Linked DNA regions of Thermovibrio ammonificans HB-1. The protein of the gene in region 2 interacts with the protein of the main gene of each other region in a pairwise test. Links are inferred from orthologs where the notes say so. Each region holds a gene or a part of one and is shown on either strand. Other genes may lie near its edges.

Region 1 (3,177 bases), 700 kb from region 2 along the record:
CAGAAGTTGGGATTAAAGTAGGAGGTGAGAAGGTGCGTAAGTTCAAGATTGCAGTTCTGCCCGGTGATGGTATAGGTCCGGAGATTGTAAAGCAGGCCGTAAAGGTTATGGAGGCTGCTGCCGAGAAGTTCGGTTTCGGCCTTGAGCTCAACTACGGCCTCATCGGCGGCGCCGCGATAGACGAAACCGGCGTTCCTTTCCCCGAGGAGACAAAGGAGCTCATTCTGTCGTCTGACGCGGTTCTCCTCGGAGCCGTTGGAGGGCCCAAGTGGGATAACCTCCCCTTTGAGATAAGGCCCGAGAGGGCGCTTTTGGGGATGAGGAAGCTCCTTAACGCCTTCGCCAACCTGCGCCCCGCAAGGCTCTACGATGAGCTCATAGACGCTTCCACTTTAAAGCCCGAGGTTGTAAGGGGCGTAGACATTATGGTTATAAGGGAGCTGACGAGCGGCATTTACTTTGGTATCCCGAAGGGGATATTCGTAGACGGCGACGAGAGGGTGGGAATCAACACCCTTCGCTACTACGAGCACGAAGTTGAGAGAATCGCGAAGGTTGCCTTTGAGGTTGCCCGCAAGAGGAATAAGAAGGTAACGAGCGTAGATAAGGCGAACGTTTTGGAGGCTACCGTTCTGTGGCGGGAGGTTGTTGAGAGGGTTCACGAGAACTACCCCGACGTTGAGCTTCAACACATGTACGTAGACAACGCCGCAATGCAGATTATCAGGTGGCCCAAGCAGTTCGACGTAATAGTAACCACCAACATGTTCGGCGACATCCTCTCCGATGCCTGTGCAATGCTTACTGGCTCTTTGGGAATGCTCCCCTCTGCCTCTATCGGCGGCAAGATAGGGCTTTACGAGCCGATTCACGGCTCCGCCCCGGATATTGCCGGTCAGAATATCGCCAACCCGATAGCCACCATAAACTCTGCCGGTATGATGTTCACCTACTCCTTTGATATGCCGGAAGTTGAGGAGGCGATAGATAAAGCGGTTAGAGCAGTTCTGGCAAAAGGTTACAGGACGAGGGATATCTACTCCGAGGGAACGAAGCTCGTTTCCACCGAGGAGATGGGAGACCTTATAGCAGAAGAACTTAAGAACCTTTAAAGGGGTGAGCTATGAAAGGTTACACCGTTGCCGTTGTAGGTGCCACGGGAGCAGTCGGGCAGGAGATGCTGAAGATACTCGAGGAGAGGGACTTTCCCGTTGCAAAGCTGAAAGCCCTTGCCTCTGCCCGCTCTGCCGGCAAAAAGGTGAAGTTTAAGGGAGAAGAGGTTACCGTTGAGGAGCTTCGCCCCGAAAGCTTTGAAGGCGTAGATATCGCCCTCTTCTCCGCCGGCGGCGACAGGAGCAGGCAGTTTGCCCCCGAGGCGGTAAAGCGGGGAGCAGTGGTTATAGACAACAGCTCCGCCTTCAGGATGGAGCCCGACGTTCCCCTGGTTGTTCCCGAAGTTAACCCCGAAGACGTTGAGTGGCATAAGGGGATAATTGCCAACCCCAACTGCTCCACCATACAGATGGTTGTTGTCTTAAAGCCCCTTCACGACCTTGCAAAAATAAAACGGGTTGTTGTTGCAACCTACCAGGCTGTTTCCGGGGCCGGCGCTCAGGCTATAGAGGAGCTTAAGGAACAAACGAAGGCCGTTCTTGAGGGAAGGCCCGTTCCTCCGGCCAACAAGATACCCCGCCAGATAGCCTTCAACTGCGTTCCCCACATAGACAAGTTCTTCGACGACGGCTACACCCGGGAAGAGCACAAGATGATTAACGAGACCAAAAAAATTATGCACGACGACTCCATAAAGGTTTCCCCCACCTGCGTTAGGGTTCCGGTTTTCGTGGGTCACTCAGAGGTTGTGAACATCGAGTTTGAGAAGCCCATAACAGTTGAGCAGGCGAGGGAGGCCCTCGAGAGAGCTCCCGGCGTTGAGGTGGTTGACGACTTTAAAAACCACATTTACCCCACCCCCATAGACGTTGCGGGCAAGGACCCTGTGCTTGTGGGCAGAATCAGGCGAGATGATACAATAGAAAACGGCCTCAACCTGTGGATTGTCGGCGATAACCTTAGGAAAGGCGCGGCCCTCAACGCCGTTCAGATTGCGGAACTCCTCGTTGAAAAGGGGCTCGTTTAAGGGGGAACTTCGATGGAAGAGCTTTTAAAGCAACTTTTAAGTGAAAACCCTGAGCTTCAAGCCCTCCTCGTTGTAGACGAGGAGGGTATAGTTGTTTACAAGGAGAGCCGGGAAGGGCTGCCGTTCGACCCGGAGGAAGCGGCCGTAGAGCTCATCACGCCCAGCACCAGAATAGACGAGTTCCTTCACGACTCCCTGGAAGAGGAAAAGGGGCTCGAGGAGTTTATAGTCTTCTCGAGGCGTTACCTCTTCCTCGTTTATAAACTGGTGAACGAGACCTTCCTCGTTGCCGTCTCCTCCAGAACGCCCCTTTACGGCCGCCTGAGGTTCAGGCTCAGGTCTAAATTAAAAGAGGTGATAAAACAGCTGTAGCAGGAGGGGAGAGATGGCGAAGCTCTGGTACCTGGGCCACTCCACTTTCTACCTGGAAGGTGAAGGCGTTAAGGCCCTTATAGACCCGTTTTTAAGCGGGAACCCGTGGAAGATAGCATCTCCGGAGGACTTTACAGACCTCAACTACATCTTCGTAACTCACGGCCACGGCGACCACTTGGGAGACGCCGTAGAGATTGCAAAAAGAACAGGCGCCACCGTTGTCAGCATCTTCGAGGTGTGCCAGTACTGCAACCTCAAAGGGGTTAACAACATTCACGCAATGCACATAGGGGGCTCTTACAACTTCCCCTTCGGGAGGGTGAAGCTCGTTCCCGCCGCCCACGGCTCCTCGGTTATAGAGAACGACCAGGTTATTACCCTCGGAACTCCCTGCGGAATCCTTATAGAGGTAGAGGGTAAAACCGTTTACCACGCCGGAGACACCGGCCTTATAGCCGATATGGAGCTTCTGGGCCGCTACGAAGATATCCACATCGCCCTCCTTCCGATAGGCGGCAACTTCACAATGGATGTGAGGGATGCGGCCATTGCCGCCGAAATGGTTAAGCCCAAACTGGCCGTTCCCATGCACTTTAAGACCTGGCCCATAATAGAGGCCGAACCCGAAGAGTTTAAAGCTCTTGCAGAGGCAAGGGGCGTTC
Region 2 (3,287 bases):
GTTCCGGCGGTGGCCATACCCGGGTTGCCTATAACGTTTACAAAAACCTGACCCTCGGGAGTTGCAACAACCGTTCTGCCGCTTTTAAGAACCACAACCACCCTGTGAGAGCGGGCAAACTCAAGGGCGTGACGCCAAGGCTCCTTTAAGACCTCTTCTTTAGGAACCCCCGAAAGCCTCACAAACTCACCTACGTGGGGCGTAATAACAACGGGCGTCTCCTTGAGCTTCAGCGGGGATGTATCTTCCGCAAGGGCGTTCAGGCCGTCTGCATCTATAACCATCGGCAGGTTACACTCCTTTATGAACTCCCTTGCAAACTCAAAGGTTGAAGGGTCGCTGCCCAAGCCGGGCCCCACAACCACCGCCGAGAACTTGCCGTTCCTAACGAGCTTCAACGCCTCATCAAGACTCTCAACGGCGAAAATCCCCCTGCCGCCGTCGTCAACGGGCAGGGACATCACCTCGGTCAGCTTCACCTCAAACACGCCGTTTAAGCTCTCGGGAACCATAACGGTTGAAAGCCCCACTCCGGCCCTCAGGGCCGCATCGGCCGCCATGGAAGGAGCGCCGGTTTTACCCTTTGAGCCACCCACAACGAGAAGGTGGCCGAAGGTGTACTTGTGGTCCATCACCTCCCGCAACGGGTAGGTAAAGGCCACCTCGTCAAGGGTGAGCAGGTAGCGCTCGGGGCCCAAAAAGAAGGGGATATCCTCCGGAATGGAGATGTCCACTATAAAGAGCTTCCCCACGTAGTCGCAGGCCGGAGGCATAACGTGGGCGATTTTCGGGAAGGCAAAGGTAACGGTGTAGTCGGCCTTAACGTGGGGACCTATAATCTGGCCGGTATCGGCACTGATACCCGAGGGGATATCCACAGAGACAACCTGCTTTGCCGCTCTGTTCACAACGTCAACGAGCTCGGCGTAAAAGCCCGAAAGGGGCTTTGAAAGGCCGGTGCCGAAAAGGGCGTCAACAACGAAGTCGGCCTCCTTCAGCAGGGAGTAGACCTCGAGGAGCTGAGACTCCTCCCTCACAACGTGGATAGGAACCGGCAACCTCGAGAGGATTTCGCCGTTTACCCGGGCATCTCCCTTCAGCTCCTCTACGGGAGCGGTGAGGATAACTTCAACGTCGTAACCCAAGTTGTAGAGGTTCCTCGCAACGGCAAGGCTGTCGCCCCCGTTGTTTCCCTTGCCGCACACAACAACGGCAGAGGTTCCCTTAACCTCACGGTATATAACCTCTGTAACGCCCCGGGCGGCGTTCTCCATAAGGACAACGCCCGGCACTCCCAAGGTGTTTATCGTTTCGGCGTCTATCTGTGCCATCTCCTTGGCCGTTAAGAGCCTCATTTCCCCTCCGCTGCCAGCTTCCTGAGGTAGTTCCTCTTCAGTTTCTTAAACTTCTCAAGGGCAAGGCGCTTCTGAAGGGGAGAGAGCCTGTCTATGAAAACTACACCGTTAAGGTGGTCTATCTCGTGCTGAAGGGCCCGGGCAAGGAGTCCCTCCCCTTCAATCTCAATCTCCTCGCCGTCGAGGTTCTGGGCCTTCACCTTTACCCACTGGGCCCTCTTTACCTTCCTGTAAAGCCCCGGCAGGGAGAGACACCCTTCCTCTTTAACAACCTCCCCCTCAGAGGCCACTATCTCGGGGTTCACGAGGACTATCGGGTTCTTACCCTGCTCCTCGGTTCCTGCCTTAAGGTCCAGAATCAACACCCTTTTAAGAACGCCCACCTGGTTGGCGGCAAGCCCTACGCCTCCGCGCTTGTACATAGTTTCAAACATGCCGTTTACAAGGTCAACAAGCTCCTGGTTGAACTCCTCTACCTTCTGGGCCTTGCTCTTTAAGGCTTCGTCCGGGTATATCCTGATATCAAACACCTTCCAACCTCCGCAAGTTCTCAAGCGCCCTGGCAACAGCCCGGGGGCTCTTGTTTTCCAGGTTAAATATATAGTCGTGTCTGAAGGATTTAACCTCCCCGATAAACTCCTTAAAAGGAAAAGTGCCCTCTCCTAAAGGGGCGTGAAGGTCGGAGAGGCCGTCGTTATCGTGAACGTGAAACTCAAAGAGCCGCCCGCCGAAGGAGAGCCACTCCTTTAGGGGAACCGTTGAGAAGAGGTTAACGTGGCCCGTATCGAGGCAGACGCCGACGTTTTCGGGAAGCTCTAAAAGAAGCTTGGCGAGAACCGAAGGGGTGGGGTCGAAGACGTTCTCGAGGGCAATACGCCCGGGGTAGGCGGCGGCAATTTCCGAAAAAGTCTCAACCGCCCGCTTAAACCAGGAGTCGAATATCGGGTCTACCTTTTTGGGGTGGTAGCCGGTGTGGAACACGACAACCTGAGCCTCAAGAACCGTTGCGGCGGCAAGGGCCTCTGCGAAGCGCCGCCGGGTGGCCTCAAGAACGTAAGGGTCGGAAGCTCCCGGGTTAAGGTCCATAAAGGGGGCGTGAACCGTAACGGGAAGGTTTCCCACCTCTCTTTTAATGGCCCCGAACTCCTTAAGGGTTAACGTCTCCAGAACCTCGGCTGTGAGCTGAAGCTCAACCCCTATCCCCAGCGAAATTACCTCTTTAACGGCATCGAGGCCTCTTAAGAGCTCACCGCCGGAAACGTGACCTACGAGCTTCAACTTCAACTCCTTTTCGAAATTAAACGAAATTAAGTATTATTTATAAGCCTACCCCTTCCGGAGGAAAGTTGAGACGAGCTCTCCTGGCAGCCCTGCTACTGCTGCCGACCCCCGTGGCCGGAGCAGAACTGAACTTAGACGTCTCGGTGTTTAAGCTAAAGGATACCAGAAACTACCGCCGCCAGGTGGGGTACGAGCGGTGGCGGGGAGAACACTCCGGAGTTCTGCTGCTGTGGCAGCTGAGCCAGAAGTTTAAGATTAAAAGGGGAGCCTGGCTGAAGCTCACAATCACAAGCGGAACGGCAAAAGTTCCCTACGTAACGCTCTTTACCTCCCCGGAAGACTCCCTCTTCGGAACCGGCAAACAGTTCACGGTTAAAGAGCTCTACTTCCACAAGGACAATTTCATCTTCAACGGCCTCATCGGGAGCTTCGGTAAACAGCACTTTGAAGTCCCCGCCGTTTACAACGACTACCTGTGGGGAGGCAGGTTCATCTACCGCTACAGTAAAAGGCTTTCGCTCTTTTGGAACCAGGTTGCAGGCTATGAAGGGCGCTACCTGCTGACCGAGAACAAAAAGGAAGACGACGTAGACCTATTTGCCGCCGGCATCAACTACAGGTGGAGGAAAGCCTTAATCTCCTTCGGCGTTT

Evidence for each region.
Region 1: the proteins of def (region 2) and THEAM_RS01810 interact in binary tests that used the Escherichia coli proteins (3 or more experiments, as listed by UniProt). The link is inferred for Thermovibrio ammonificans HB-1 from one-to-one orthologs.

The regions. Positions count from the first base shown.
Region 1 is NC_014926.1:315,639-318,815, forward strand. What follows is about bases 270-3,131. They hold THEAM_RS01810 (aspartate-semialdehyde dehydrogenase), read left to right. Parts: upstream 270-1,123; coding sequence 1,124-2,140; downstream 2,141-3,131. Other genes in these bases: leuB (3-isopropylmalate dehydrogenase), read left to right, coding at 270-1,112; THEAM_RS01815 (roadblock/LC7 domain-containing protein), read left to right, coding at 2,153-2,512; THEAM_RS01820 (metal-dependent hydrolase), read left to right, coding at 2,526-3,131. In the rest of the region: leuD (3-isopropylmalate dehydratase small subunit), read left to right, coding at 1-21; more of leuB, read left to right, coding at 33-269; more of THEAM_RS01820, read left to right, coding at 3,132-3,177.
Region 2 is NC_014926.1:1,020,258-1,023,544, forward strand. What follows is about bases 119-3,090. They hold def (peptide deformylase), read right to left. Parts: upstream 1,886-3,090; coding sequence 1,352-1,885; downstream 119-1,351. Other genes in these bases: THEAM_RS05225 (NAD(P)H-hydrate dehydratase), read right to left, coding at 119-1,355; THEAM_RS05235 (sugar phosphate isomerase/epimerase family protein), read right to left, coding at 1,878-2,633; THEAM_RS05240 (hypothetical protein), read left to right, coding at 2,702-3,090. In the rest of the region: more of THEAM_RS05225, read right to left, coding at 1-118; more of THEAM_RS05240, read left to right, coding at 3,091-3,287. UniProt on the Escherichia coli protein: Removes the formyl group from the N-terminal Met of newly synthesized proteins. Requires at least a dipeptide for an efficient rate of reaction. N-terminal L-methionine is a prerequisite for activity but the enzyme has broad specificity at other positions.